4 regions of the Streptomyces sp. NPDC079020 genome follow, and region 2 is predicted to be linked to each of the others. Evidence: riboswitches for the same ligand, from Rfam matches in the RefSeq annotation. Region 2 holds a riboswitch; each other region holds the start of a gene.

Region 1 (6,941 bases), on a different contig from region 2:
CCAGGATCCCAGCCGATCGCGTCGGTAGCGAAGCGGTAGTACCACATGCGGGGATCGCTCTCGTTGTGGTCCACGATCCGCAGCCCGAAGCCGTCGCCCGCCGCACTGGCCGCGGAGGCCGAGGCCAGGACCCCGCCTGCGCCCAGAGCCGTCGCCGCGGTGATTCCGCCGATGGCCCTGATGACACTTCTGCGGCTGGGACTGTGGGAACTGTGATGGCTCAACTTGATCTCCTGGTCTGGAGGTTATGGGGGGAATCACGTTCACCGGACGCCGGGGCACCGGGCACCGGGGCGGGAGAGTCCTCGGCCGGGGGTCAGGCGGAGTACCCCTTCGGAGGGATCAGCGTGGCGAGCTGGTCGAAGGAGATCCAGTAGATCTGGTTGCCGCCGAAGGAAGCGGGGTCGGCTATGAGGACGGTGCGGTCCACCTCGTCGTAGCCGAAGACGGTGAAGTAGTGGTAGATCGTCTGGTCCGAGGGGTACCCGGGCGGCTGATTGCCCGGCGGCGCGACGATGTTGGCCACCAACGGGTAGTTGCGGTCGATATCGAACACGATGTCGGACCAGAGCAGGTCCCGCTGCGCCTGGGTGGGCGGGTCGTTCGGCATTTCCTTGGTCTCGTACCAGCCGCCGCCGAGGTTCGCGTTGAGTACGCCGGTCACCTGGCCGATGTGGTCGGTGCCCGCCTCGGTGGTGCCGAGCTGCCGGGCGAGCTCGCCCTGGGCCGGCGGGGCGGTGCGGGCGGAGAGGGCGATGCGGGTGGCTGCCGGACCGCACCAGTAACCGGTCTCCTGGACCTGGTAGTCGATCTGCAGCCAGTGCGCGCTCCGGGTGCGTCCGGAGTCGACGCTCAGCCGGCTGCCCGGCCGGTCGTACCCGCTGACGACGGCCGTGCCGGCCTTCGTGCCATGGGCGAGCACGGACACGGCCGGGATGCCCGGCGCGGACGAGGCGTGGGCCGCCGTACCGGGAAGAAGGAGGGCTCCGACGACGGCCGCGGCGGCCGTGAGGGACACAAGTCTCTTACGCATGAAGGCTCCTGGAGGGGGACAGGCCCTTGCGGGAAGAAACGGCTTCGGGGATCACCCGGCCGTGTGCGGCTGCGGAACCAGCGTGGTTCCTCACCCTCCACGGGCACAAGCGCCGTAAGCCCAGGCTTACGGCCCGCCCCGGCACGGCCGGGCCCGGCGGGTTACGGACGGACCGCACGCTCCTCCGTGGCCAGCAGGGCCCGCCCCTCCGCCGTCGCGACGTGGAAGGCCCGTCCGGCCCTGCGGACAGTGGTGATCAGGCCCGCCGCGCGCAGCACATTGAGGTGCTGGCTGACGGCCGGGTGGGTCACCTCGAGCAGCCGGGCGGCCTCGACCGTGGAGCAGCCGGTGCGGGCCGCCCGCAGAACGCCCGCCCTGGTCTGTCCGAGCAGCGGCCCCAGCGGACCGGCGGCTGCCGTGGCGCGGTCGTCGGAGGCGGTCCCGGCCCAGTCGGCGTTGTGGTGGATGGGGTGGACGAGCACGGGCGGCAGGTCCCCGTCCGCGAGCGTGATCGGTGCGGGCCAGCAGAAGAACGACGGCTGGAGCACAAGTCCCCTGCCTTCCAGGCGCAGTTGCTGATCGACGGGGTAGGTGACCTCCAGTACGGGCGGGCGCCAGCGGAAATGCGGGCCGAGACCGGTGAGCAGCCCCTCGGTGCCGCCGTCCAGCAGGCTGTGCAGGCGGAGGGCGCGGTCGGCGTCTATATGGGCGTGCACACGCTGCCAGTGCGGTTCGAGTGCCTCGCGCCGGTAGGCGTGCAGAGCGTCACCGAGCCGGTGGAGGGCTTCCCGGTCTCCCCTGGCCAGGGAGCCCACCCAGCCGGGGAGTCGGGACGACGAGGACAACCGCGTCAGCTCGGCGCGCAGGCGGCTGCGCGGAGTGCTCATCAACGTGTCGACCGCCGCCTGCATGGTCGTGCGGTCGCCGGAGGTGGGGGTGAGGAAGTCCGGTGAGTAGCCGCGGGGCGGCAGCAGACCGGACAGCAGCCGGCGGCTGCCCGAGAGGCGTGGCCGGGCCCAACGGCGCCAGGCGCCGAACACCCTTTCCCCGTCGCGCCGTTGCAGGGTCTGCACGCTGTTGCTGATCTCCCAGAGGAAGTCCGGGCCCGGGGCCACGCGCACCCGTGCCAGATCCTCGGACGTGAAGTACACCCGCAGCATGGCCGCTCCGTCGTGAGGTGAAGGTGTGCTGACGCCGACCGCGCCCGTATATCCGTCGGTTCAGTGATCACGCGGAGGCGGGGAGTTGTCCGGACACCCCGCCGCACCCTCGCAGCGTACCCGCCGCTCGGCCGCCGCACGGGTGGGAGCGGAGGGGCGCGTACGGCGGGGCCGGGGCGGACACGACGGGTGTCCGCCCCGGCTCCGCGGGATCAGCCGTTCCCGGTGGCCAGTTCCGCGCGGACCTCGCGGGCGGCGGCGACCAGGTTCTCCAGGGAGGCACGGGTCTCGGGCCAGCCGCGGGTCTTCAGGCCGCAGTCGGGGTTGACCCACAGCCGGCCGGCCGGGATGGCCTCAAGTCCTGTACGGAGAAGGGCCGCGGCCTCCTCCGTGCTCGGGACGCGCGGGGAGTGGATGTCGTAGACGCCGGGTCCGGCTTCACGGGGGTAGCCGTGCGCGGCGAGTTCGCGGGCGACCTGCATGTGGGAGCGGGCCGCTTCCAGGCTGATGACATCGGCGTCGAGGTCGTCGATGGCCTCGACGATGTCCCCGAACTCGGCGTAACACATGTGCGTGTGGATCTGGGTGTCCGGGCGTACGCCGCTCGTGGTGAGGCGGAACGCCTCGGTGGCCCAGGCCAGGTAGGCGCCGCGGTCGGCGGCGCGCAGCGGCAGTGTCTCGCGCAGTGCGGGCTCGTCGACCTGGATCACCGAGGTGCCCGCGGCTTCCAGGTCGGTGACCTCGTCGCGCAGGGCGAGGGCGACCTGCCGGGCGGTCTCGCCGAGCGGCTGGTCGTCGCGGACGAAGGACCAGGCGAGCATGGTGACCGGGCCGGTGAGCATGCCCTTGACGGGACGGGCCGTCAGCGACTGGGCGTACGCCGTCCAGCGGACCGTCATCGGCTCCGGCCTGGAGATGTCGCCCGCGAGCACCGGCGGCCGGACGTAGCGGGTGCCGTACGACTGCACCCAGCCGTGCTGGGTCGCGAGGCAGCCGGTGAGCTGTTCGGCGAAGTACTGCACCATGTCGTTGCGTTCGGGCTCGCCGTGCACCAGGACATCGAGCCCCGCCTTCTCCTGGAAGGACAGGACCTCCCGGATCTCGTCCCTGATCCGCTCCTCGTACCCGGCGGTGCCGATCCGTCCGGCCCGCAGGTCGGCACGAGCGGTGCGCAGCTCATGGGTCTGCGGGAACGAACCGATGGTCGTCGTCGGCAGCAGCGGGAGCCCGAGGTGCGCGCGCTGGGCGGCGGTCCGCTCCTGGTAGGGCTGCGAGCGCCGCGCGTCCGCGGCGGTGACGGCGGCGGTGCGGGCCCGCACCGCGGGGTCGCTGGTCAGTGCCGATCCGGCGCGGGAGGCGAGGTCGGCGCGGTTCGAGGCGAGTGCGGTGGCGATGGTGTCGGTGCCCTGCTCGAGCCCCCTCGCCAGGACGGCGACCTCCCGCGTCTTCTGCCGGGCGAAGGCGAGCCAGCGGGCAATCTGCGGGTCGATGTCACGCTCGGCGGTGGCGTCCAGCGGTACGTGCAGGAGGGAGCAGGAGGCGGAGACATCCACCCGGTCGGCGAGGCCGAGGAGGGTGCCGAGGGTCGCGAGGGACTTCTCGTAGTCGTTGATCCAGATGTTGCGTCCGCTGACGACGCCCGCGACCAGGCGCTTGCCGGGCAGTCCGCCGGCCGCCGCGAGGTCTTCGAGGTTGGCGGCGCCCGATTCGGTGAAGTCGAGGGCCAGTCCTTCCACCGGCGCCTTGGCCAGCACGCCCAGCGCCTCACCGAGCCGCCCGAAGTACGAGGCGACCAGCAGCTTCGGCCGGTCGGTGGCGGCACCGAGATCGCGGTAGGCGCGGGTGGCGGCGTTCAGTTCGGCAGGGCTGCGGTCCTGGACGAGTGCGGGTTCGTCGACCTGGACCCACTCGGCGCCGGCCGCCCGCAGATCGGCGAGCACCTCGGCGTACACCGGCAGCAGCCGGTCCAGCAGGGTCAGCGGCTCGAAGTCCCCGGGCGCGCCCGGCGCGGGCTTGGCGAGCAGCAGGTAGGTGACGGGGCCGACGAGGACCGGACGGGCGGTGTGTCCGAGCGCGAGGGCTTCCGTCAGCTCGGCGACCTGCTTGGCGGAGTGCGCCGTGAACACCGTGTCCGGGCCCAGCTCGGGGACCAGATAGTGGTAGTTGGTGTCGAACCACTTGGTCATTTCCAGCGGTGCGATGTCCTGGGTGCCGCGGGCCATCGCGAAATAGCCGTCCAGCGCGTCTTCCTCGGCGAGCGCGCGGTGCCGTTCGGGGACCGCTCCGACCATGACGCTGGTGTCCAGTACATGGTCGTAGTACGAGAAATCGCCGGACGGCACTTCATGGATGCCTGCGTCGGCCAGCTGCCGCCAGTTCGAGCGGCGAAGATCCGCCGCGGTCTCCCGGAGGGCGTCCGCGCCGACGCTGCCCTTCCAGTAGCCCTCGACGGCCCTCTTCAGTTCACGGTTCTGTCCCTGGCGGGGGTAGCCGTACACGGTGGCCCGTGCTGCCGCGGCTGCGGGCTTCGCTGTCACAGAACTCTCCTTCGCGAGATGTGTCCTGGATCCCGGGGACGGGACGCGGACGCGAAGGGACGACCGACCGGGCGGACCACATCGCGGAGTTCTGCCGCACGTGCCGCCCGATATGTACGCCGACCCGCCCACGAGGTCACCGGGATCTCCGTACGCGATCGGTCGCGTACGGGCAACGGGCAGGTCTTCGGACTCGCGGGCACATCTGCCGGGGCAGATTCCTACTGGCCGTCGCTTCCCGGATCCGGCCGGATCCAGTGCGTATGACGGCGTTCGTTCCCACTCACCGCTGCGGGGCAGTCCCGGATTCCCACCGGGTTCCCTCTTACGACGCGTCCCGTCCGGCTGACGGGGGCGAACCAGCTGCGTCCGCCACCCTAGGCGACAGACGGCGCCCGCACACCCCCGCCCGGATACCGGGACGCGTGAGGGCGGGGGTGTGCGGGGGAAATGACGGGCACGGTGGAGTGAACGGACACCGGGGCCTGTCGGAACAGCCTTCAGGGCTTGCGCGCCGCTATCCGGTCACCGCGTCGAAGGAGAGCCAGGTACCCATGGGGGCCTGCTGACCCGCCCCGGGAACGGACCAGTCGCAGACACCGTACGGGAAGATCCCCGTCAGCTCCTTGAGCTGGGCGTCGGTCACCGGCACCTGGTAGTCGGTGCTGACCACGGGACGCTTGCGGCACTTGACTATGTCGTTGGCCACATCGGCTCCGGCGACCATCCGCGGCGATGTCCACACCGGGTAGAGCGTGTTGCACTCGGTGTTGCCGATGCCTTCCACCTGGGGCTCCGAGATCTTCGTCGCCCCGATGCCGCGGGTCCAGCAGGCGTCGTTGAGTCCCTGCGGCCGATTGCGGACGATCTTCTCGATGGGCGCGTCGGCGCCGGGGTCCCCCTTGATGCCGGTGAGCCACTTGTCCATGTCGGCCACCATCCCGGCGAGGGTGAATCCGTGTCCGCTGGAGCGGGTGAGCATGACCTGGTTGGCGTGGGTGCCATTGGCCTTGTCCAGGCGCGCCCGGGTGGAGAAGGAGTGGAAGCGCATGTGCATGTCGCCGGTCGCGGCGTCGTCCGTGTAGTCGCGGTAGTCGATGATCGGGATGTCGGCCAGGCCGGCACCGCCGTTCAGCAGGCGGCCCGTGCGGTAGGCGAGCCGAACCGCCTTGAGATCGGCGGCCGTGCGCTGCGCGGCGGGCTTGGCGTCGTCGTCGAGGCCGCCGATGCGCCGGTTCAGGTCGATGAACTGGTCGATGCCGATGGTCCCGTTGTTCAGGGCCTCAAGTCCGTACTGGATACCGGTGTTGTCGAGCGGCCTGCGCGCCTTCCCGGTCTCCGGCACCTCGCCGTAGACGTTCACGGCGTGGCTGTACACATCACAGCGGGCACCGTCGGGGTTGGTGACGGGGTGGTAGCGCTGCGCCACGGGCAGCTGGGCCGGGCAGTACACCGTGGGGTCGATCCGGCCGGCGGCCCGTGCCAGGCTGCCGATGCTCTCCCACTTACCGAACCCGGAGACCGCCCGCTGCTGCTCCTGGGTGAACGCGTCCGGCGCGACATTCTTGAAGTAGTGGTTCAGGAGCTGGGCGTCGCTGAGCGTCTGGATCGTCCCGAAGCCGACGTCGGGGAAGCTGCAGCCGGAGAGGATGCCGTCCAGCAGGCCCGGGTAGTTGTCGGCGATCTGGTGGGTCTGGTACGAGCCGCCGGAGCAGCCGTTGCCGATGGTGAAGGCCGGTTCGCCGTACGTCTCCACGAAGCGTTCCTTGACCATGCTCATGGTCTCGGCCGCCAGCACATCGTTGCAGTTGTTGCCGAAGACGTTCAGCGATGACGAGGCGACGCCATAACCCTTGCTCAGGTACGTGTCGTTCATGATGCCGACGGTGTTGCGGCCCTGGACGTACCAGCCGCCGTTGCAGCCCCCGCCGAATCCGTACACGAGGCGCCCGTTCCAGCCCGGCCCGCGCTCCAGCGGGTCGGGGGCGGGGGACAGCGGGTCGTGCAGCACGGCCGTCTCGTAGATGCCCCGGTTGATGGTGCCGGTCTCGACGCGGACGATGTACGGCACCTTGTTGCCCGCGCTCGTCGTGGCGGTCGCCAGGTCGGCGGGACGTTCGGCCGTGTCGGGCAGGGCGACGAACTTGCCTGCCGTGGTGCGGTACATGTAGTCGACGCGGGTCTCGACGGAGCAGTCCTCGTCGGTCGGCG
Region 2 (6,941 bases):
GTGCCACCATGTGAGCCGCGACAGACGGAGGAGCCGGTGACGGCAGCAACGCAGCAGTCGGGAAGGCGGGCCATGGGCGCCGACGGGGGCAGTTCGGGGAACGAGACCGGTGCAGGTACGCGCACTGCGCGCGTACCGAAGTACTACCGGCTCAAGCGGCATCTCCTCGATATGACCGACACCCTGCCACCGGGCACACCCGTGCCGCCCGAACGCACCCTGGCAGCGGAGTTCGACACCTCGCGCACCACCGTGCGCCAGGCGCTCCAGGAGCTGGTCGTCGAGGGCCGGCTGGAGCGCATCCAGGGCAAGGGAACCTTCGTCGCCAAGCCGAAGGTCTCCCAGGCGCTCCAACTGACCTCGTACACCGAGGACATGCGCGCCCAAGGACTGGAGCCGACGTCTCAGCTGCTGGACATCGGCTATGTCACCGCCGACGACACGCTCGCCGGTCTGCTGGACATCACGGCGGGCGGCCGGGTGCTGCGGATCGAGCGTCTGCGACTGGCCAGCGGCGAGCCGATGGCGATCGAGACCACACACCTTTCGGCCAAACGTTTCCCGGCTCTGCGCCGTTCTCTGGTGAAGTACACCTCTCTCTACACCGCGCTCGCCGAGGTGTACGACGTGAGGCTGGCCGAGGCCGAGGAGACCATCGAGACCTCGCTGGCCACCCCGCGCGAGGCGGGGCTGCTCGGTACGGATGTGGGCCTTCCGATGCTGATGCTGTCCCGCCACTCGATCGACGGGCAGGGCGAACCGGTGGAGTGGGTGCGCTCGGTCTACCGCGGCGACCGCTACAAGTTCGTCGCCAGGCTGAAGCGGCCCACGGACTGAGGCCGTCGCGCCGCGGCGGCGGCGACGGGCACAGGTGCGGCGGCCGGGGACGACTCCCCCGGCCGCCGCACCTGTCCTTGTTCCGGGCCCGCGGGCGTACGCGCGTTCCGGGCGCGCGTACGCCCGCGGGCCCGCGTACGTAGGCGCACATACGGGTGCACATACGCGTGCACGTACGGGTGCACGTACGGGTGCACGTACGGGTACGCGTATGTGCGCGCGGACTTGCACGTACGGGTGAACCGGATGACTCCCGTGTCCGTGACTCTCTCCGATACATCACCGTTGCCGGACCGCACACGCGGACCGCAGACGTTGATCAGCGAGGGGACGGAGTCACCACATGCCAGCAGACACCGAGGCGAAACCACCGACGGTCACCCCCACGAGAGCGGTGATCGCGCTCTGTCTCTTCGCCCCGTTCGTGGCGATGCTCTGGGTGGGTTCGTACGCGAAGGTCGATCCGACGTTCATCGGCATCCCGTTCTTCTACTGGTACCAGATGCTCTGGGTGCCGCTCTCGGCCGCGCTGACGATGGTCGCGTACAAGCTGTGGCAGCGTGACCAGCGCGCCCGCAAGGGGGGTGCCTCCGCATGAAGGACGGTGTGAACGGCATCGCGCTCGGCGTCTTCATCTTCTTCTTCGTGGCCGTCACGGTCATCGGCTTCATGGCGGCCCGCTGGCGCAAGGCCGAGAACGAGGCCAGCCTGGACGAATGGGGCCTGGGCGGAAGGTCGTTCGGCACCTGGGTCACCTGGTTCCTGCTGGGCGGCGACCTCTACACGGCGTACACCTTCGTCGCCGTCCCGGCGGCGATCTACGCGGCGGGCGCGGCGGGCTTCTTCGCCGTCCCGTACACGATCCTCGTCTACCCGCTGATCTTCACCTTCCTGCCGCGGCTGTGGTCGGTCTCGCACAAGCACGGCTACGTCACCACCTCGGACTTCGTCCGCGGACGCTTCGGCTCCAGGGGGCTCTCGCTGGCGGTCGCCGTCACCGGCATCCTCGCCACGATGCCCTACATCGCGCTCCAACTCGTCGGAATCCAGGCGGTGCTGGATGTCATGGGCGTCGGCGGCGGTGAGACCACGCACTGGTTCATCAAGGACCTTCCGCTGCTCATCGCGTTCGCCGTGCTCGCCGCGTACACCTACTCGTCCGGGCTGCGGGCACCCGCGCTGATCGCATTCGTGAAGGACGGCCTGATCTATCTGGTGATCGCGGTGGCGATCATCTACATACCGGTCAAGCTGGGCGGCTTCGACGACATCTTCGCCAAGGCGGGCGAGGCGTTCTCCCAGAAGAATCCGGCGACCGGTCAGCCGCGCGGCTCGCTGGTCCCCGGCGACATGGGTCAATGGGGTTACGCGACACTGGCGTTGGGCTCCGCGCTCGCGCTCTTCATGTACCCGCACTCGATCACGGCGACGCTCTCCAGCCGCAGCCGCGAGGTGATCCGGCGCAACACCACGATCCTGCCGCTGTACTCCCTGATGCTGGGCATGCTGGCGCTGCTCGGCTTCATGGCGATCGCCGCCGGAGTGAAGGTGGACAACGGGCAGCTGGCCATCCCTCAGCTGTTCGAGAACATGTTCCCCGACTGGTTCGCGGGAGTGGCGTTCGCCGCCATCGGCATCGGCGCCCTGGTGCCCGCCGCGATCATGTCCATCGCCGCGGCGAACCTCTTCACCCGCAACATCTACAAGGACTTCCTGAAACCCGACGCCACCCCCGCCCAGGAGACCAAGGTCTCCAAGGTCGTCTCGCTCCTGGTCAAGGTCGGGGCCCTGGTCTTCGTCCTCACCATGGACAAGACGGTCGCGATCAACTTCCAGCTGCTCGGCGGCATCTGGATCCTCCAGACCATGCCCGCCCTGGTCGGCGGGCTGTTCACCCGCTGGTTCCACCGCTGGGCGCTGCTCGCGGGCTGGGCGGCCGGCATGGCGTACGGAACGCTCGCCGCGTACGGCGTGGCGAGCCCCACCCAGAAGCACTTCGGCGGCTCCTCGAAGGAGATTCCGGGAATCGGCGAGATCGGCTACATCGGTCTGACGGCCTTCGTGCTGAACGTGATGGTCGTGATCGTCCTGACCCTCGTCCTGAACGCGCTGAAGGCCCCGGCGGGCATCGACGAGACCTCGCCGGCCGACTACACGGCGGATGTGGGCGACCCGGGCGTCAAGGCGGAGCTGCCGCCGGCCACGGTGGGCGCGCCGAGCGGTCACTGACCGGCCGGAACCGCGGGTGCGCGGGCCGTCGTGTCTCCCCGGGAGGCGCGGCGGCCCGCCCCGTTCCCCGGCTGTGCACCGCGGTCACCGTACGCGAGGATGCGGGCATGATTCCTCGTTCCCCGCTCCCCGGGCTGTGGCCCGTGCTGCTGGTGCTGACGCTCGCGGCCTGCGGCACGGAGCAGGCCCCCGGCCCCGACGCGGACGGCCCCGGGGCCGCGGCCCCCTCCGCCCCGGTGCCCGGCCGGGCCGCGCTGGAGGCCAGGGCCGCGGCCATCCAGACCACCACCGGCCATGTCTATGTGACCGAGGTCCCCGGGTACGCCCTGGCCCGGCAGTCCGTCGGCGTCCTGGGCGACGACGGCTTCGGGAGCTTCTACGTGGCGGCGGGCGGCAAGCGCGTCCAGCTCTCCGTGGAGCGCGGCACGCTGACGGCGGCGAACTGCGCGGCGGGCCCGCTGCCCGGCGGGGGCCCGGGCACACCGGCGGCCTGTGAGCGGGACGGGGAGAACTGGTACCGCTCGACGCCGGAGGGCCATGAGTACGCCCGCGCGGAGGGCGAGGTCGTCGTCCGGGTCGGCGGAGCCCGCGACGAGGTCGACCGCGACACCCTGCGCGCGGCCTCCGAGGCGGCGCACCGCGCGGACGACCGTGAACTCGACGAGATCCTGCCCCCGGCGGGGCAGGCACCCGGCGCGGGTCCCGTCGAACGCGGCGACCTGCCACCGGTCGGCGACGGGGCCCCGAACAACGAGGTGGGAGCGAGCGGCTGAGGGAACCGGCTGCCGGCAGAGCACGCCGTACGGGCCCGGAACGGGTGGGGAGCGGGCCCGGAGCCCCTTCCCGCCGTGCCCCCGCTCACCCCACCGGCCCACATTCCCCCTAGGGCCCAACACCCCTCGCGACACAACATGTAGGGGCTGCCTCATCGGGCGGCCCCCACATGTATGCTCGTGCTCGCTGTCGCCGCAGGGGAATCCGGTGCGAATCCGGAACTGTCCCGCAACGGTGTATTCAGTGTGCTTTTGCACACCCGAAGTCCGACGACCTGTCGACAGCGCGTCCGGCTCGACCGAACCGGACGCCCAGACGTCCGGGCCTCGCGGATGGGCCGGTGGACGCCGTAGGCAGTGCTGCCCCGTTCCGGGCATCGTGCTGTCCGGCTGCCCCCGTTCCCCGCCGGCCCCCAGCCGAGCGAGGGAAATCCCCGTGACCATCGCGCCAGCCGATCCGGTTTCAGCCGCCGCCGCAGCCGAACCGACGGAGTCCACGACCGACGCACCGGGAACCGCACTGCTGCGGACCCTGACGGACCTCACCGTCGATCTTCCCGACACCGATCCCGGACGGGTCGCCGCCGCCGCGCTGCGCGGCCGCAACGCCCGGTCGGACGAGGCGGAGCTGCGTTCGCTGGCCACCGAGGCGGCCGCGGGGCTGATCTCCGAGGACCCCGCCTACTCCCGGCTCGCCGCCCGGCTGCTGACCCGCTCCATCGCGGGCGAGGCGGCGGGCCAGGGCGCGGTGTCGTTCTCCGCCTCGGTCGCCGTGGGGCACCGCGAGGGCCTGATCGCCGACCGCACCGCGCGGTTCGTGGCCCTCCACGCTGCCGCGCTCGACGCGATGGTCGAGCGGTCGCTGGCCGACGGCGCGGACGACCGCTTCGGCTACTTCGGGCTCCGTACGCTGCACAGCCGCTATCTGCTGCGCCACCCGCACACCCGGCAGGTCATCGAGACCCCGCAGCACTTCATGCTGCGGGTCGCCTCGGGGCTGGCCGAGGACGAGAGCGTGCGCGCGCTGGACGAGGTCGCCGCGCTGTACGGGCTGATGAGCCGGCTGGACTATCTGCCCTCCTCCCCCACCCTCTTCAACTCCGGCACCCGGCACCCGCAGATGTCCTCCTGCTATCTGCTGGACTCGCCCAAGGACGAGCTGGACTCGATCTACGACCGCTACCACCAGGTGGCGCGGCTCTCCAAGCACGCGGGCGGCATCGGTCTCTCGTACTCCCGCATCCGCGCCCGCGGTTCGCTGATCCGGGGCACCAACGGGCACTCCAACGGCATCGTGCCGTTCCTGAAGACGCTCGACGCCTCGGTCGCCGCGGTCAACCAGGGCGGCCGCCGCAAGGGCGCCGCCGCCGTCTACCTGGAGACCTGGCACGCGGACATCGAGGAGTTCCTGGAGCTCCGCGACAACACGGGCGAGGACCAGCGGCGTACGCACAACCTCAACCTGGCGCACTGGATCCCGGACGAGTTCATGCGCCGGGTCGACGCGGACGGCCGGTGGTCGCTGTTCTCGCCCGCCGATGTGCCCGAGCTGGTCGACCTGTGGGGCGACGAGTTCGACGCCGCGTACCGCGCGGCGGAGGCCAGGGGGCTGGCCCGCAAGTCGATGCCCGCGCGGGACCTGTACGGCCGGATGATGCGTACGCTCGCGCAGACCGGCCAGGGCTGGATGACGTTCAAGGACGCCTCCAACCGGACCGCCAACCAGACCGCCGAGCCGGGCCGCGTCGTCCACTCGTCGAACCTGTGCACCGAGATCCTCGAAGTGACCGACGACGGCGAGACGGCCGTCTGCAATCTGGGCTCGGTCAACCTGGGGTCGTTCGTGGCGGACGGGTCCATCGACTGGGAGCGGCTGGACGCCACCGTGCGTACCGCCGTGACCTTCCTGGACCGGGTCGTCGACATCAACTTCTACCCGACCGAGCAGGCCGGGCGCTCCAACGCCCGCTGGCGGCCGGTGGGCCTGGGCGCGATGGGTCTCCAGGACGTCTTCTTCCAGCTGCGGCTGCCCTTCGACTCCCCCGCGGCGCGGGCCCTGTCCACGAAGATCTCCGAGCGCATCATGCTCGCCGCGTACGAGGCGTCCTGCGACCTCGCCGAGCGGTCGGGTCCGCTGCCCGCCTGGTCCGAGACCCGGGCGGCGCGCGGAGTGCTGCACCCCGACCACTACGACACCGAGCTGAACTGGCCGGAGCGCTGGGACGCCCTGCGCGCCCGCGTCGCCCGGACCGGGATGCGCAACTCGCTGCTCCTGGCGATCGCGCCGACCGCCACGATCGCCTCGATCGCCGGGGTGTACGAGTGCATCGAGCCGCAGGTCTCCAACCTGTTCAAGCGCGAGACGCTGAGCGGTGAGTTCCTCCAGGTCAACGCCTATCTGGTGGACGAGCTCAAGCAGCTGGGCGTGTGGGACGCCCGGACCCGCGAGGCGCTGCGCGAGGCGAGCGGCTCGGTGCAGGGCTTCGCCTGGATCCCCGAGGAGGTGCGGGCGCTGTACCGCACCGCGTGGGAGATCCCGCAGCGCGGACTGATCGACATGGCGGCGGCGCGTACGCCGTTCCTCGACCAGAGCCAGTCGCTGAACCTGTTCCTGGAGACGCCGACGATCGGCAAGCTCTCCTCGATGTACGCGTACGCCTGGAAGCAGGGGCTGAAGACGACGTACTACCTGCGTTCGCGCCCGGCGACCCGGATCGCCCGTGCCGCGTCCGGCCAGGCGTCCGCCGCCGCCCCCGTCCCCGTACAGCAGGCCCAGGCTCCCGACGCGGACGCCATCGCCTGCTCCCTGGAAAACCCCGAGTCCTGCGAGGCCTGTCAGTAATGAGCTCCAGCGAGAACAAGAACCTGCTCGACCCGGGTTTCGAACTGACCCTGCGCCCGATGCGCTACCCGGACTTCTACGAGCGCTACCGGGACGCGATCAAGAACACCTGGACGGTCGAGGAGGTCGACCTCCACTCCGACGTCGCCGACCTCGCCAAGCTCTCCCCCGGCGAACAGCACATGATCGGCCGGCTGGTGGCGTTCTTCGCGACCGGTGACTCCATCGTCTCCAACAACCTCGTGCTGACGCTGTACAAG
Region 3 (6,941 bases), on a different contig from region 2:
GCGAAGTTCGGGTGGAAGCCCACGCCCTCCGTTCCGGCCACGCAGTGCACCGGCCAGGAGTGCTCGAAGTCGGGCTGGGCCGAGAAGTGGTCGCCCGGGTCGATGTGGTGGTCCCGGGTGGCCACCACATGGCGGTAGCCGGCCTGGGCCTCGCCGATCAGGTCGGTGATGGCGGCGGCGACATCGGCGCCGCCCGCCACCGCGAGGCTGCCGCCCTCACAGAAGTCGTTCTGAACGTCCACGACGATCAAGGCGCGGTGCATGGCGGGTGTCCTTAGGTGGGGAGAGGCGGCGTGCCGGGCGCGAGCGGGGCTTCGGGGCCGGGGTGTGAACCGGGCTGGAGGGCAGCGGGGAAGGGAGCGGGCCGGGGGCGGGAACGAGCGGGACAGGATGCCATCGAGCGTAGAGACTCGGACGGCACAATCAAGCCCGTCCGGCAATCCCGGCCCCTCGGGCCGTTGCCCCGCCCCGGCCGCCTCACACCTGCCGGCCCGCGCCCGCCGGGTCAGATGTACTCGGTCGGGATCACCGGCTCGCCCCGCGACAGCTGGATCGCCGACATCGGCAGCCCCTTCCGCGCGGCCACATGCCGCTCGCGGGCGGCCTCCAGGGGCTCGCGGGCGACCACCTCGCCGCCCCGCACCAGCTCCACCAGCAGCTGCCGCCCGGCCAGCTCCTCGGGCACCGGACCGGTGCCGATCACCTCGGCCTCGGCCACCCCGTGCTCGTCCAGCCGGCGCGCGGCCCACTTGCGTCCGCCCACCGACGACTTCGCGCCGAGCGACTTCTTCGCGACCGGCCGCATCGTTTCGCCGGGGTCGGCGGAGGCGGCGCGGGCGACCAGCTTGTAGACCATGGAGCAGGTCGGCTGTCCGCTCCCGGTGACCAGCTGCGTGCCCACGCCGTAGGCGTCGACCGGAGCCGCGGCCAGCGAGGCGATGGCGTACTCGTCCAGGTCCGAGGTCACCACGATCTTCGTCGCGGTGGCGCCCAGCTCGTCCAGCTGCTGGCGTACCCGGTGCGCGACCAGCAGGAGATCGCCGGAGTCGATCCGGACCGCGCCGAGCTCGGGCCCGGCGATCTCGACCGCCGTACGGACCGCCTCGGTCACGTCGTACGTGTCGACCAGCAGTGTCGTGTTGCGGCCGAGCGAGTCCACCTGCGCCTGGAACGCGTCGCGCTCGCTGTCGTGCAGCAGGGTGAACGCGTGGGCGCTGGTCCCGACGGTCGGGATGCCGTAGCGGAAGCCCGCCGCCAGGTCGGAGGTGGTGTCGAAGCCGCCGACGTACGCGGCGCGCGCCGAGGCGACGGCCGACAGTTCGTGCGTGCGGCGGGCGCCCATCTCGATCAGCCCGCGGCCGCCCGCCGCGGCCGACATCCGGGAGGCCGCCGCGGCGATCGCCGAGTCGTGGTTGAGGACCGACAGGATCACGGTCTCCAGCAGCACGCACTCGGCGAAGGAGCCCTCCACCCGCAGGATCGGCGAGCCGGGGAAGTACACCTCGCCCTCCGGGTAGCCCCAGATGTCGCCGCTGAAGCGGTAACCGGCCAGCCATTCGAGCGTGGGCTCGTCGACGACGCGCTGCTGGCGCAGGAAGCCGATCATCTCGTCGTCGAAGTGGAAGTTCTCCACGGCGTCGAGCACCCGCCCGGTGCCCGCCACGACGCCGTAGCGCCGCCCCTCCGGCAGCCGCCGGGTGAAGGCCTCGAAAACCGAGCGCCGGTCCGCGGTGCCGGCCTTCAGGGCGGCCTGCACCATGGTCAGCTCGTACTGGTCGGTGAAGAGTGCGGTCGACGGCACACCGACCCGTCGCCCAAGGTCCGCTGAGTTCATGGCTGGGATGCTACCCCCTATTTCGTCAAAGTGACGAGATGTGGGGTCCGTTTGTGCGATGACCCCTTCCGGGTGGCAGCATGGGGTAGGTGAGCGTTGCTGCCCCCGTAGAGATCGAACGTCCAGAGTCGGCCGAAGAGACCGTCGCGGTCCCCGAGCCGGACGTCCCCTGGGTGACGCTGGTGCACAACGACCCGGTCAACCTCATGAGCTATGTGGCCTATGTCTTCCAGGCCTACTTCGGCTACTCGAAGGACAAGGCCCACAAGCTCATGCTCGATGTGCACCAGAAGGGCCGCGCGGTCGTCTCCAGCGGAAGCCGCGAGGAGATGGAGCGCGATGTCCAGGCCATGCACGGCTACGGCCTCTGGGCCACCCTGACCCAGGACCGCAACTAGGGCGGCGGCCGCGCCGGCGGGACGGGGCCGCGCGCCGGCCCCGCCCCACGCGCCCGTCATCCGCCGCTGTCCCGCCCCTGCCCCGCACGACCCACCATCGGAGAATCCATGGCCGGCCATTTCGAGGCCACCCCCGGCGGCGGCGCGTCCGTCGCGCTCGACGAGGTCGAGGTCTCCATCCTGCGCTCCCTCGCCGTCCAGCTGCTGGAGCTGATCGGTCCGGGCGACGAGCCCGCCGAGGGCGAGGACCCGCTCGCCGCGCTCTTCGCCGAGGGTCCGAGCGAACCGCCCGCCGACCCGGCCCTGGCCCGGCTCTTCCCCGAGGCGTACGGGAACGAGGACAAGGAGCTGCGCGAGGCGTCCGCCGAGTTCCGCCGCTACACCGAGAACGACCTGCGCACCCGCAAGCGCGAGGACGCCGTCGCCGTCGTACGCACCCTGGACGGGCTCTCACCCGTGGGGGAGGGCGGTGCCGTGCTCACGCTCACCGCCGACGAGTGCCGCAACTGGCTCGGCGCCCTGAACGACCTGCGGCTCACCATCGGCACCCGGCTGGAGGTGTCCGACGAGGACGAGGGGCAGGAGGGTTCGCTCTACCGCCTCTCCGACAGCGACCCGCGCAAGCCGATGGTGATGGCCTATCTCTGGCTGGGCGCGCTCCAGGAGACGCTCGTCGAGACGCTGATGCCGTAATCCGGACGCGAAGGGCCGTCCTGCGGAGCTGTCCCGCGGGGCGGCCCTTCGGCGCGTCCCGCGGGGCATCCTGCCGCGCTTCCTGCCGTGAGTCCTGCCGTGTGTTCTGCGGGGCGCTCGCTCAGCGGACGCTCAAATCGGAATAACGATCACGTCACCCGAACAGTCGACTTTGCAGCGGCTGGAAACTCTTGTCCGCTTTTTCCTGTGGTGTGCGCCACACAATGTCCCGTGGGTCGCCCGGGAGCCCGTGATAAATCTTCACGACCACCCGGGGACGCCATCCCTGTTCCCGGGGGCGCTACAAGTCGGCCGAACGCCGACGGCACTCCATCCATATCCGGGGGGATCAGGAACTGATCCGTCGCCTGTGAAGGCGCGGATCGGCGTGGAGAAAGGCGCACCACATGACATCGGCACAGGTCGACAAGGGGCACGCAGGCGACGATGCCGAGGGTGCCGGAAACAGCGGCGAGGGATACCGGCGCGGCCTGGGTGCCCGCCAGATCCAGATGATCGCCATCGGCGGAGCCATCGGCACCGGGCTTTTCCTCGGTGCGGGCAAAGCCATCGACCGGGCCGGTCCCAGCCTCATCCTGGCCTACGCGATCGCGGGCCTGGTCATCTTCTTCATCATGCGGGCCCTGGGCGAACTCCTCATGTACCGCCCGGTCTCCGGCTCCTTCTCGGAGTACGCGCGGGAATTCCTCGGCCCGTTCTTCGGGTTCGTGACCGGATGGACGTACTGGCTCTTCTGGGTCTTCACCGGAATCACCGAAGTCACCGCCGCCGCCACCTATATGACGTACTGGTGGAACATTCCGCAGTGGCTGTCGGCACTCGTCTTCACCTTCATTCTGTACGGCGCCAACCTCATCTCCGTGAAGCTCTTCGGTGAGCTGGAGTTCTGGTTCTCGATGGTCAAGGTCACCGCGATCATCGGCATGATCCTGATCTGCGCCGGAGTCCTCACGATCGGCTTCTCCGACGCCGCCGACAACGCGACCGTCGCCAATCTCTGGAACGACGGCGGATTCTTCCCCTCGGGCATCACCGGCACGCTGATGACCCTCCAGATCGTGATGTTCGCCTTCCTCGCCGTCGAACTCGTCGGCGTCACCGCGGGCGAGTCCAAGGACCCCACGACCGTCCTGCCCAAGGCCATCAACACCGTGCCGTGGCGCATCGCCGTCTTCTACGTCGGCGCGCTGATCATGATCCTCTCGGTGGTGCCGTGGAGCACGTTCAAGCCGGGCGTCTCGCCGTTCGTGAAGACCTTCGAGGAGATGGGCCTCGTGGCGGGGGCGGCGATCGTCAACTTCGTCGTCCTGACCGCGGCGCTCTCCTCCTGCAACTCCGGGATGTACTCCACCGGCCGCATGCTGCGTGACCTGGCGCTCAACGGGCAGGGCCCGAAGGCCTTCACCAGGCTGACGAGGAACGGCCTGCCGTTCGCCGGCACCACGTTCTCGGCCGCGCTGATGCTCGTCGGCGTCTGGATCAACTACCAGTGGCCGAGCGAGGCGTTCAACTACGTCGTCTCCTTCGCGACCATCTCCGGCATGTGGGCCTGGGTCATGATCCTGCTCTGCCAGCTCCGCTTCCGCGCGCTGGCCGACCGGGGGGTGCTCCCGCAGTCCGCCTTCAAGGCGCCCGGAGCCCCGTACACCAGCGTCTTCGCGCTCGGCTTCATCGGCATGGTCGTCGTGATGATGGCCATCGACAAGGACGCCCGGGTCTCGCTGTACTGCGCACCGGTCTGGGCCCTGATCCTCGGCGTCTCGTATCTGGTGCTCAAGGCCCGCAACCCCGGCAACACGGCGTTCATCAAGAGCTGACACCCGCGGCCGCCCGAGCCGGAGCGTCCGGCATGCGGACCCGCCCGTACCACTCCCCGGTACGGGCGGGTCCGTTGCCCGGGAGGCCGGTCCTATCCTGGGCGCCATGCTGACCATCACCAAGGAGCTCCACGACCGGATCGTGGCCCACTCCCGCGCGGACCACCCCGACGAGGCGTGCGGAGTCGTCGCGGGACCGGCCGGAACGGGACGGCCCGAACGTTTCATCCCCATGCTCAACGCCGCCCGCTCGCCCACGTTCTACGAGTTCGACTCGGCCGACCTCCTCAAGCTCTACCGCGACCTGGACGACCGCGACGAGGAGCCCGTGATCATCTACCACTCGCACACGGCGACCGAGGCCTACCCCTCCCGCACCGATGTGACGTACGCCAACGAACCCGGCGCCCACTACGTCCTCGTCTCCACCGCGGACACCGACGACGCGGGCCCCTTCCAGTTCCGCTCGTTCCGCATCGTGGACGGCGAGATCACCGAAGAGGACGTCAAGGTCGTCGACGCCTGCTGAAGGACGCCCGAGGGGACACCCGCCGAGGGTCGCCCCGCCTGCGTCGCGATCAGGTCTGGCACACTGCACCCAGACCCAAGGGGCGGCAGGAACCAGGAAGCCGGTGCAAGTCCGGCACGGTCCCGCCACTGTGACCGAACCCCGTCCACCAGGACCGGGGCTCGGCAGTCAGGAACTGGCCTGCCGCCTTCTCGCACCGACCAGGGGACGCGGAAATCCCCCGGAGAGGCCCTGCCATGTCCCGGCGCACCCCCGCGCTCATAGCCGCCGCCGTGCTGCTCCCGCTCGCCCTCACCGCCTGCTCCGCCACGGACGCCGACAACGGCTCCGCGGGCTCGGCCGAGGCCACCGGACCCTCCGCCGAGGGCTTCCCGTACACCGTCACGAACTGCGGTGTCACCACGACGTACAAGGCGCCGCCGAAGCGTGCCGTCACCATGAACCAGCACGTCACCGAAGTGATGCTGGAACTGGGGCTCGCCAAGTCCATGGTCGGCACCGCCTACCTCGACGACAAGGTCCTGCCGGAGTACGAGGACCGGTACGAGGCCATCCCGGTCCTGGCCGGGGAGTACCCCTCGTACGAGAAGCTGCTCGCCGCCGACCCCGACTTCGTCTACGGCGGCTACTCCACCGCGTTCACCGCGGGCGACGGCCGCAGCCGCGAGGCGCTGAAGAAGTCCGGCATCGACACCCGGCTCAACACCGAGTACTGCGCCAGGGACGCGACCGCGATGGAGACCCTCTACCAGGAGGTCCGCGAGGTCGGCCGCACCTTCGGCGTCGTTGCGCGCGCCGACGCGTGGATCGAGGAGGCGAAGGCCGCCAACGCCGCCGCGGCCGAGCGGCTCAAGTCCGCCCGGCCGGTCTCCGTCTTCGTCTACGACAGCGGCGACAAGACCGCGTTCACCGCGGGCGGCAAGGGCATCGGCAACGAGCTGATCACCCGGGCCGGCGGCCGCAATGTCTTCGCCGACCTCGACAAGCCGTTCGGCGACGCCTCGTGGGAGAACGTCGTCGCACGCAAGCCCGACGTCATCGTCATCTACGACTACGGCTCCACCACCGTCGCCCAGAAGAAGAAGCGCCTCCTGGAGGACCCGGCACTCGCCGACGTCCCCGCGATCAGGAACAAGCGCTTCGCCGTCCTCCCGCTCTCCGACGCGGTGCTCGGCGTGCGCGCCCCCGCGGCGGTCGGCAAGCTCGCCGCCCAGCTGCACCCGGAGATACCCGGGGACTCACCCACGAAGGAAGCCACGGACCCGGCCACCGCACCGTGAGCTGCCGCACCCCAGCCGCGCCGCGCCGGCTGCGCTGCGCCCTGGTCCTCGGCGCCCTCGCCGTCGTCCTCGGGGCCGCCGTCCTCGCCGCGCTCGCCCTCGGCTCCGTCCGCATCCCGCCCGGCCAGGTCCTGGACATCCTGACCGGGCGGGCCGGCCCGAGCCCGTTCCGTACGATCGTCCTCGACGTCCGGCTGCCCCGGGTCCTGCTCGGCGTCGTCGTCGGCGCCGGACTCGCCGTGGTCGGCACCGTCCTCCAGGCGCTCGTGCGCAATCCGCTCGCCGACCCGTTCCTCCTGGGCGTCTCCTCCGGAGCCTCCACCGGAGCGGTCCTCGTGATCGTCCTCGGCGTCGGCGCGGGCCTCGCCA
Region 4 (6,941 bases), on a different contig from region 2:
TGGAGGGGGAGTTCGCTGGTCGGGGCGAGATCGCCGAGGACCCGGCGCCCTTCGAGGTCGACGCCGACCACGTCCGTCGGGCCGAGCCGGTCGTAGGGCACCCCGCTGGGGGTGACCAGGACGGTCCCGCCGACACGTGCCGAGACATTGCCCGAGGTCCCGACGACCAGCCCGTCGGCCGCGGACCGGCGGGCGGTGTCGACCACGCCCCGCCAGGCCCGTTCGATCGCTTCTTCCCGAGGCTGACCGCTCACGCTCATGCGGGGCACCCTAAGGGCTGCGCCGGGGCGGCGGGGGTGATACCGGGCGCCGGGTGACCGGAATCTCTTCCGGGTGAAAAAACGCGTCCTCAAATGTTCACCAAGGCCCGGCAAAGCGCAGTCCTCGTACCGCCCCAGGTGCGTCGTTCCACCTCGCGAGCAGACAAGCGGAGGGGATCCAATCCGCTTGGAGTCACCACAGCGCCCCGCCCAGTTCATCTTCCGTTCACCCAGGTTGCCTACGGTCCACGAGCCACTGACGTCGAACGATTGCCTGGGTAAATGGAACACATCACGCTGCTGCTCGCGATTGTGATCGTGACAGCTCTCGTGTTCGATTTCACGAACGGTTTCCACGACACCGCCAACGCGATGGCCACCACCATCTCGACCGGCGCCCTGAAGCCCAAGACAGCGGTGGCGATGTCCGCCGTTCTCAACCTGATCGGCGCGTTCCTGTCGGTGGAGGTCGCCAAGACGATCTCCGGCGGGATCGTCAACGAGGACGGCCTCAGAACCGAGGTCATCTTCGCGGCGCTCGTCGGCGCCATCCTGTGGAATCTGCTGACCTGGCTGGTCGGCCTGCCCTCCAGTTCCTCGCACGCCCTGTTCGGCGGCCTCATCGGCGCCGCGGTCATGTCGGCGGGCTGGTCCTCGATCAATGGCGGCACCGTCGTCACCAAGGTGCTGCTGCCCGCCATCGCCGCGCCGGTCGTCGCCGGTCTCGCCGCGCTGCTGGCCACGAAGCTGACGTACCGCATCGGGCGCAAGGTCACCGATGAGGGACAGCTGAAGTCGACCGCCAAGGGCTACCGGGCCGGGCAGATCGCCTCGGCCGGTCTCGTCTCGCTCGCCCACGGCACCAACGACGCGCAGAAGACGATGGGCATCATCACCCTGGCCCTGGTCACCGGCGGCGTCCTCGCCCCCGGCTCCAACCCGCCGGTCTGGGTCATCGTCTCCGCCGGTGTCGCCATCGCCCTGGGCACGTACCTCGGCGGCTGGCGCATCATCCGCACCATGGGCAGCGGCCTGACCGACCTCAAGCCGCCGCAGGGCTTCGCCGCCCAGACCAGTGCGGCCACCGTCATCCTGGCCTCCTCCCACCTCGGCTTCTCGCTCTCCACCACCCAGTCCTGCTCCGGCGCCGTGATGGGCGCGGGCCTCGGCCGTCAGGGGGGCGTGGTCCGCTGGTCCACGGCCACCCGGATGTTCGTCGCCTGGGGACTGACCCTGCCGGCCGCGGGCCTGGTCGGCGCGGGCGCGGAGTTCCTGACCAAGCAGGGCGGCTGGGGCGTCGGCGTCGTCGCCGTCCTGCTCGTCGCGGGCTCCGGCGCCATCTGGCTGCTGTCGCGCCGCAAGCCGGTCGACCACACCAACGTCACCGGCGGCGGCCCGGAGGACGAGCCTGCGGGCGTCGTCACCACGGCCATCGCCGCCGTCACCCCGCCGCCCGTCGGCACCACGGGTCCCGACCTCACGTCCACCATCCCGGCTCCGGCCGGTACGCCCGCCGATCCGGCGCGGCCCGCCACGGTGTAAGGACAGATCCGTATGAACATCGACTGGGCAGCTCTCGCCTCCGTCTTCGGCGTCAGCCTCGTGGTCACCGTGGCGCTGGTCGGCCTCTTCACCCTCGGCATCGTCGGCCTCTCCAAGCAGGCGTCGACGGCGCGGAACGGCGCCTCCGGCGGCTCGTTCACCCCGGCCCGCGCCGGCGCGTACCTCTGCTTCGCGCTGTGCGCGGCGGCGGTCACGTACGGGATCTATCTGATCGTCGCCTGACCGGAACACCGCACCTCCACCGGGCCGGACACACACTGTGTGTCCGGCCCGGTGTGCGTCTGCGCACACTGCGGCTCCGCAGGTCAACGGCAAGTTGACGGGCGTTCTCACAGCGTGGTGGACTGCCGGAGCCGTTTACGGCGACAGCAGAGGAAGCCGGTGCGAATCCGGCGCGGTCCCGCCACTGTCACCGGGGAGCAGTCCCCCATCGGAAGTCACGGTCCGCCCACGCGGACTGGAAGGCCGGGGGAACTGCGGATCCGGAAGCCAGGAGACTCTCGTCGCCGGTCACGTCGAACCAGGGCGCGGACCCTGAGTGAGGACATACGCCATGCCTGGCTGCCGTGCGCCGGAACCTGTGTCACCCCTTGCGGGAACCTCCCGTACCCCGGCCGGCTGAGCCATGCGTGCCGACCGCATCTTCGCGTACGGCGCCACGGCCGGCCTGATCGCCGACTCCCTGCTCGGTGACCCCCGCCGGGGACATCCCGTGGCCGGATTCGGCCGGGCCGCGGCAAGGGCCGAACGCCTGCTCTGGCGCGACCACCGCGGATGGGGCGCCCTGCACACCCTCGTCTGCGCCGGCGGCGCCGTGGGGGCCGCCGCGCTGGCCGCCCGCGCCGTACGGGACCGCCCCGCCCTGGCCGTCGCGCTGACCGCCGCCACCACCTGGTCCGTGATCGGCGGTACGTCGCTGGGCCGTGAGGCGCGCGCCGTCTCCGGTGCGCTCGCCGCCGGGGACCTCGACGTGGCCCGGGAACGGCTGCCCCATCTGTGCGGCCGCGACCCCCACTCGCTGGACGGGCAGCAGATCGCCCGCGCCGTGGTCGAGTCCGTCGCCGAGAACACCTCGGACGCCGTCGTCGGCGCCCTCGTCTGGGGCGCTCTGGGCGGGGTCCCCGGGCTCGTCGGCTTCCGGGCCGTCAACACGCTGGACGCCATGGTCGGCCACAGGTCGCCCCGCTACCGGCGTTACGGCTGGGCCTCGGCCCGCCTGGACGACCTGGCGGGCGGGCCGGGAGCCCGGCTGACGGCCGCGCTGGCCGTGGTGGCCGGAGGACGGCCCCGTGCGGCCGTACGGGCCTGGCGGGCCGACGCGGGCAGCCATCCGAGCCCTAACGCGGGGCCGGTGGAGGCCGCGTTCGCGGGGGCTCTCGGCGTACGGCTCGGCGGGACCCTGGCGTACGCCGGGCGGGTCGAGCACCGGCCCGTGCTCAACGGGGCGGCCGGCCGGGCCGTGGAGAGCGCCGACATCGAACGGGCGGTACGGCTGTCGCGCCGGGTGGGCGCGCTGGCCCTGGGCGTATGCGTGGCGGGCCGGCTGCTCGCGGGACGGAGAGCGAAATGAGCGGCGGACTCCTGGTCGCCGGGACCACCTCGGACGCGGGCAAGAGCGTCGTCACGGCAGGGATCTGCCGGTGGCTCGTACGCCGGGGCGTGAAGGTCGCGCCGTTCAAGGCGCAGAACATGTCGCTCAACTCGTTCGTCACCCGCGAGGGCGCGGAGATCGGGCGCGCCCAGGCGATGCAGGCCCAGGCCGCCCGGGTCGAGCCGTCCGCGCTGATGAACCCGGTGCTGCTCAAGCCCGGCGGCGACCGCTCCAGCCAGGTCGTCCTGATGGGGAAGCCGGTCGGTGAGATGAGCGCCCGCGGCTACCACGGGGGACGGCAGGAAGCCCTCCTCGGGACGGTCGTGGACTGCCTGGAACAGCTTCGGGGCACGTATGACGCCGTGATCTGCGAGGGGGCGGGCAGTCCTGCCGAGATCAATCTGCGGCGCACCGACATCGTGAACATGGGCATAGCCCGCGCCGCGCGCTTCCCCGTGCTGGTCGTCGGGGACATCGACCGCGGCGGCGTCTTCGCCTCGTTCTTCGGTACGACGGCGCTGCTGAGCGCCGAGGACCAGTCACTGGTCGCCGGCTATCTCGTCAACAAGTTCCGCGGCGATGTCTCGCTGCTGGAGCCGGGCCTGGACATGCTGTACGGGCTGACGGGGCGGCGGACCTACGGGGTGCTGCCGTTCGCGCACGGGCTGGGCATCGACGAGGAGGACGGCCTGCGCGTCTCGATGCGCGGAGCCGTACGGGAGTCGGTCGTCGCGCCGCCGCACGGCGAGGACGTGCTGCGGGTGGCGGTGTGTGCCCTGCCGCTGATGTCGAACTTCACCGATGTGGACGCGCTGGCCGCCGAGCCGGGCGTGGTGGTGCGGTTCGTGGACCGGGCGGAGGAGCTGGCCGACGCGGACCTGGTGATCGTGCCCGGCACGCGCGGCACCGTGCGGGCACTGGCGTGGCTGCGCGAGCGGGGTCTCGCCGACGCGCTGGTGCGGCGGGCGGCCGAGGGACGGCCGGTGCTCGGCATCTGCGGCGGGTTCCAGGTGCTCGGGGAGCGGATCGAGGACGAGGTGGAGTCGCGGGCCGGGGTGGTCGACGGGCTGGGACTGCTGCCGGTACGCATCCGGTTCGAGCGGGCCAAGACGCTCGCCCGGCCGGCCGGTACGGCGCTCGGCGAGCCGGTGGAGGGATACGAGATCCACCACGGGGTCGCCGATGTGCGCGGCGGTGAGCCGTTCCTGGACGGCTGCCGGGTGGGTGCCGTGTGGGGGACGCACTGGCACGGGTCGCTGGAGAGCGACGCGTTCCGGCGGCGGTTCCTCGCGGAGGTCGCACGGGCGGCGGGCCGGCGGTTCGTCGCCGCGCCGGACACGAGTTTCGGGGTGCTGCGGGAGGAGCAGCTGGACCGGCTCGGGGATCTGGTGGAGGAACACGCGGACACGGACGCGCTGTGGCGGCTGATCGAGGGCGGCGCGCCCGCGGGACTGCCGTTCATCGCCCCGGGGGCACCGGGGGCGGCGGCACCGCGGGCGGGGGCGCCCGGAGTGGGCGGGGGCGCGTCCGCGGGCGCACGGGACGCGGGAGCGCCGGACGGGCCCGGTACGGCCCGGAACGCGGTGCGCGGGCCCGACGGGCCCGGAGCGCCGGACGGGCCCGGAGCGGCCCTTGAAGTGTCGGATGTCAACAAGGAGGCCCTGTGAGTACGCCGTATCCCTTCACCGCGATCGTCGGGCAGGACGATCTTCGGCTCGGACTGCTGCTGAACGCCGTCAGTCCGGCTGTCGGCGGGGTGCTCGTACGGGGCGAGAAGGGAACCGCCAAGTCCACCGCCGTGCGGGCGCTCGCCGCGCTCATGCCGGAGGTCTCCGTGGTGCCCGGGTGCCGCTTCTCGTGCGACCCGGGGGCGCCCGATCCGGCGTGTCCCGACGGGCCCCACGGGGACGGGACGGGCGTGTCGCGGGCCGCGCGGACCGTGGAACTGCCGGTCGGCGCGTCCGAGGACCGGCTCGTCGGCGCGCTGGACATCGAGCGGGCGCTCTCGGAGGGCGTGAAGGCCTTCGAGCCGGGGCTGCTGGCGGACGCGCATCGCGGGATCCTGTACGTGGACGAGGTCAACCTGCTCCACGACCATCTCGTGGACCTGCTGCTGGACGCGGCGGCGATGGGCGCTTCGTACGTCGAGCGCGAGGGCGTCTCCGTACGGCACGCCGCGCGTTTCCTGCTGGTCGGCACGATGAACCCCGAAGAGGGCGAGCTGCGGCCCCAGTTGCTGGACCGGTTCGGGCTCACGGTCGAGGTGGCCGCGTCCCGTGACACCGATCAGCGGGTCGAGGTCGTGCGGCGCAGGCTCGCCCACGACGACGACCCGGTCGCGTTCGCCGCCCGGTGGGCCGAGGAGGAGGCCGCCCTCCGGGACCGGATCACCGCCGCGCGCGCCCTGCTCCCCCATGTCGTGCTGGGCGACGGCGTGTTGCGGCAGATCGCGGCGACCTGCGCGGCCTTCGAGGTCGACGGCATGCGCGCCGACATCGTGATGGCGCGTACGGCGACCGCTCTGGCCGCGTGGGCGGGGCGCGAGGAGGTGCTCGCCGAGGACGTGCGGCAGGCCGCGCTCCTCGCGCTCCCGCACCGGCGTCGCCGCAACCCGTTCGACGCGCCCGGCCTGGACGAGGACAAGCTGGACGACACGCTCCAGGAGGCCGCCGGGGACGAGGCGGGCGGCGAGGGCGGCAACGACCCGGACCCCGACGGTCCGCACCCGGACGGCCCCGGTGACGGGGGCGGGGGCGACGACGGCGGCGGCGGGGGCGGCGGGGTGCCTCCGCAGGCCGACGGCAGCGGTACCCCGGGACCGGCCCAGGAGGGCAGCACCGGCGCGCCCGGCCGCCCGGCCGGCGCGGAGCAGCAGCCCGTGGCCTCGGCCGAGCCGTTCCGGACGAAGATGCTGAGCGTGCCGGGTCTCGGCGAGGGCGCCGCGGGGCGGCGCTCCCGGGCCCGTACCGAGCACGGCCGTACGACCGGTTCGCGGCGCCCGCAGGGTGCCCTGACCAAGCTGCACCTGTCGGCGACCGTGCAGGCCGCGGCACCGCACCAGCACGCCCGCGGGCGGTCGGGGCGGGGCCTGGTCGTCCGCCGGGACGATCTGCGGCAGGCGACGCGGGAGGGGCGCGAGGGCAATCTGGTGCTCTTCGTCGTGGACGCCTCGGGTTCGATGGCCGCCCGGCAGCGGATGAGCGCGGTCAAGGGCGCGGTGCTGTCGCTGCTGCTGGACGCGTACCAGCGGCGCGACAAGGTCGGCCTGGTCACCTTCCGGGGCAAGGACGCCGAGGTGGCGCTGCCGCCGACCTCGTCGGTGGACGCGGCGGCGGCACGGCTGGAATCGCTGCCGACCGGGGGGCGTACGCCGCTGGCCGCCGGGCTGCTGAAGGCCCATGACGTCCTGCGGGTGGAGCGGCTGCGTGATCCGTCGCGGCGGCCGCTGCTCGTCGTGGTGACGGACGGCCGGGCGACCGGCGGCCCCGAACCGGTGGCGCTGGCCGGGCGGGCGGGGCGTCTGCACC

What was found. Region 2 has a riboswitch for cobalamin ahead of ACIGJO_RS06000 (ribonucleoside-diphosphate reductase subunit alpha). Riboswitches for the same ligand answer to the same signal wherever they lie in the genome.
Region 1: another riboswitch for cobalamin. It lies ahead of metE (5-methyltetrahydropteroyltriglutamate--homocysteine S-methyltransferase); the one in region 2 lies ahead of ACIGJO_RS06000 (ribonucleoside-diphosphate reductase subunit alpha).
Region 3: another riboswitch for cobalamin. It lies ahead of ACIGJO_RS19730 (ABC transporter substrate-binding protein); the one in region 2 lies ahead of ACIGJO_RS06000 (ribonucleoside-diphosphate reductase subunit alpha).
Region 4: another riboswitch for cobalamin. It lies ahead of ACIGJO_RS00295 (cobalamin biosynthesis protein); the one in region 2 lies ahead of ACIGJO_RS06000 (ribonucleoside-diphosphate reductase subunit alpha).

What each region holds. Positions count from the first base shown of each region.
Region 1 is NZ_JBITUB010000012.1:213,947-220,887, reverse strand. Features, by position in the region: gene ACIGJO_RS25280 (alpha/beta hydrolase family protein) at 1-224, opposite strand, end outside; gene ACIGJO_RS25275 (C39 family peptidase) at 317-1,033, opposite strand; gene ACIGJO_RS25270 (ArsR/SmtB family transcription factor) at 1,195-2,193, opposite strand; gene metE (5-methyltetrahydropteroyltriglutamate--homocysteine S-methyltransferase) at 2,406-4,730, opposite strand; cobalamin riboswitch at 4,891-5,109, opposite strand; gene ACIGJO_RS25260 (DUF6351 family protein) at 5,248-6,941, opposite strand, start outside.
Region 2 is NZ_JBITUB010000002.1:460,365-467,305, forward strand. Features, by position in the region: gene ACIGJO_RS05980 (GntR family transcriptional regulator) at 73-837, shown strand; gene ACIGJO_RS05985 (DUF3311 domain-containing protein) at 1,181-1,435, shown strand; gene mctP (monocarboxylate uptake permease MctP) at 1,432-3,066, shown strand; gene ACIGJO_RS05995 (hypothetical protein) at 3,174-3,839, shown strand; cobalamin riboswitch at 4,001-4,130, shown strand; gene ACIGJO_RS06000 (ribonucleoside-diphosphate reductase subunit alpha) at 4,276-6,681, shown strand; gene ACIGJO_RS06005 (ribonucleotide-diphosphate reductase subunit beta) at 6,681-6,941, shown strand, end outside.
Region 3 is NZ_JBITUB010000008.1:381,258-388,198, reverse strand. Features, by position in the region: gene ACIGJO_RS19760 (isochorismatase family protein) at 1-263, opposite strand, end outside; gene ACIGJO_RS19755 (nicotinate phosphoribosyltransferase) at 506-1,834, opposite strand; gene clpS (ATP-dependent Clp protease adapter ClpS) at 1,924-2,232, shown strand; gene ACIGJO_RS19745 (DUF2017 domain-containing protein) at 2,341-2,925, shown strand; gene ACIGJO_RS19740 (amino acid permease) at 3,333-4,763, shown strand; gene ACIGJO_RS19735 (Mov34/MPN/PAD-1 family protein) at 4,870-5,292, shown strand; cobalamin riboswitch at 5,327-5,491, shown strand; gene ACIGJO_RS19730 (ABC transporter substrate-binding protein) at 5,529-6,572, shown strand; gene ACIGJO_RS19725 (FecCD family ABC transporter permease) at 6,569-6,941, shown strand, end outside.
Region 4 is NZ_JBITUB010000001.1:52,112-59,052, forward strand. Features, by position in the region: gene ACIGJO_RS00280 (class II aldolase/adducin family protein) at 1-260, opposite strand, end outside; gene ACIGJO_RS00285 (inorganic phosphate transporter) at 543-1,802, shown strand; gene ACIGJO_RS00290 (hypothetical protein) at 1,815-2,045, shown strand; cobalamin riboswitch at 2,194-2,323, shown strand; gene ACIGJO_RS00295 (cobalamin biosynthesis protein) at 2,449-3,393, shown strand; gene ACIGJO_RS00300 (cobyric acid synthase) at 3,390-5,081, shown strand; gene ACIGJO_RS00305 (putative cobaltochelatase) at 5,078-6,941, shown strand, end outside.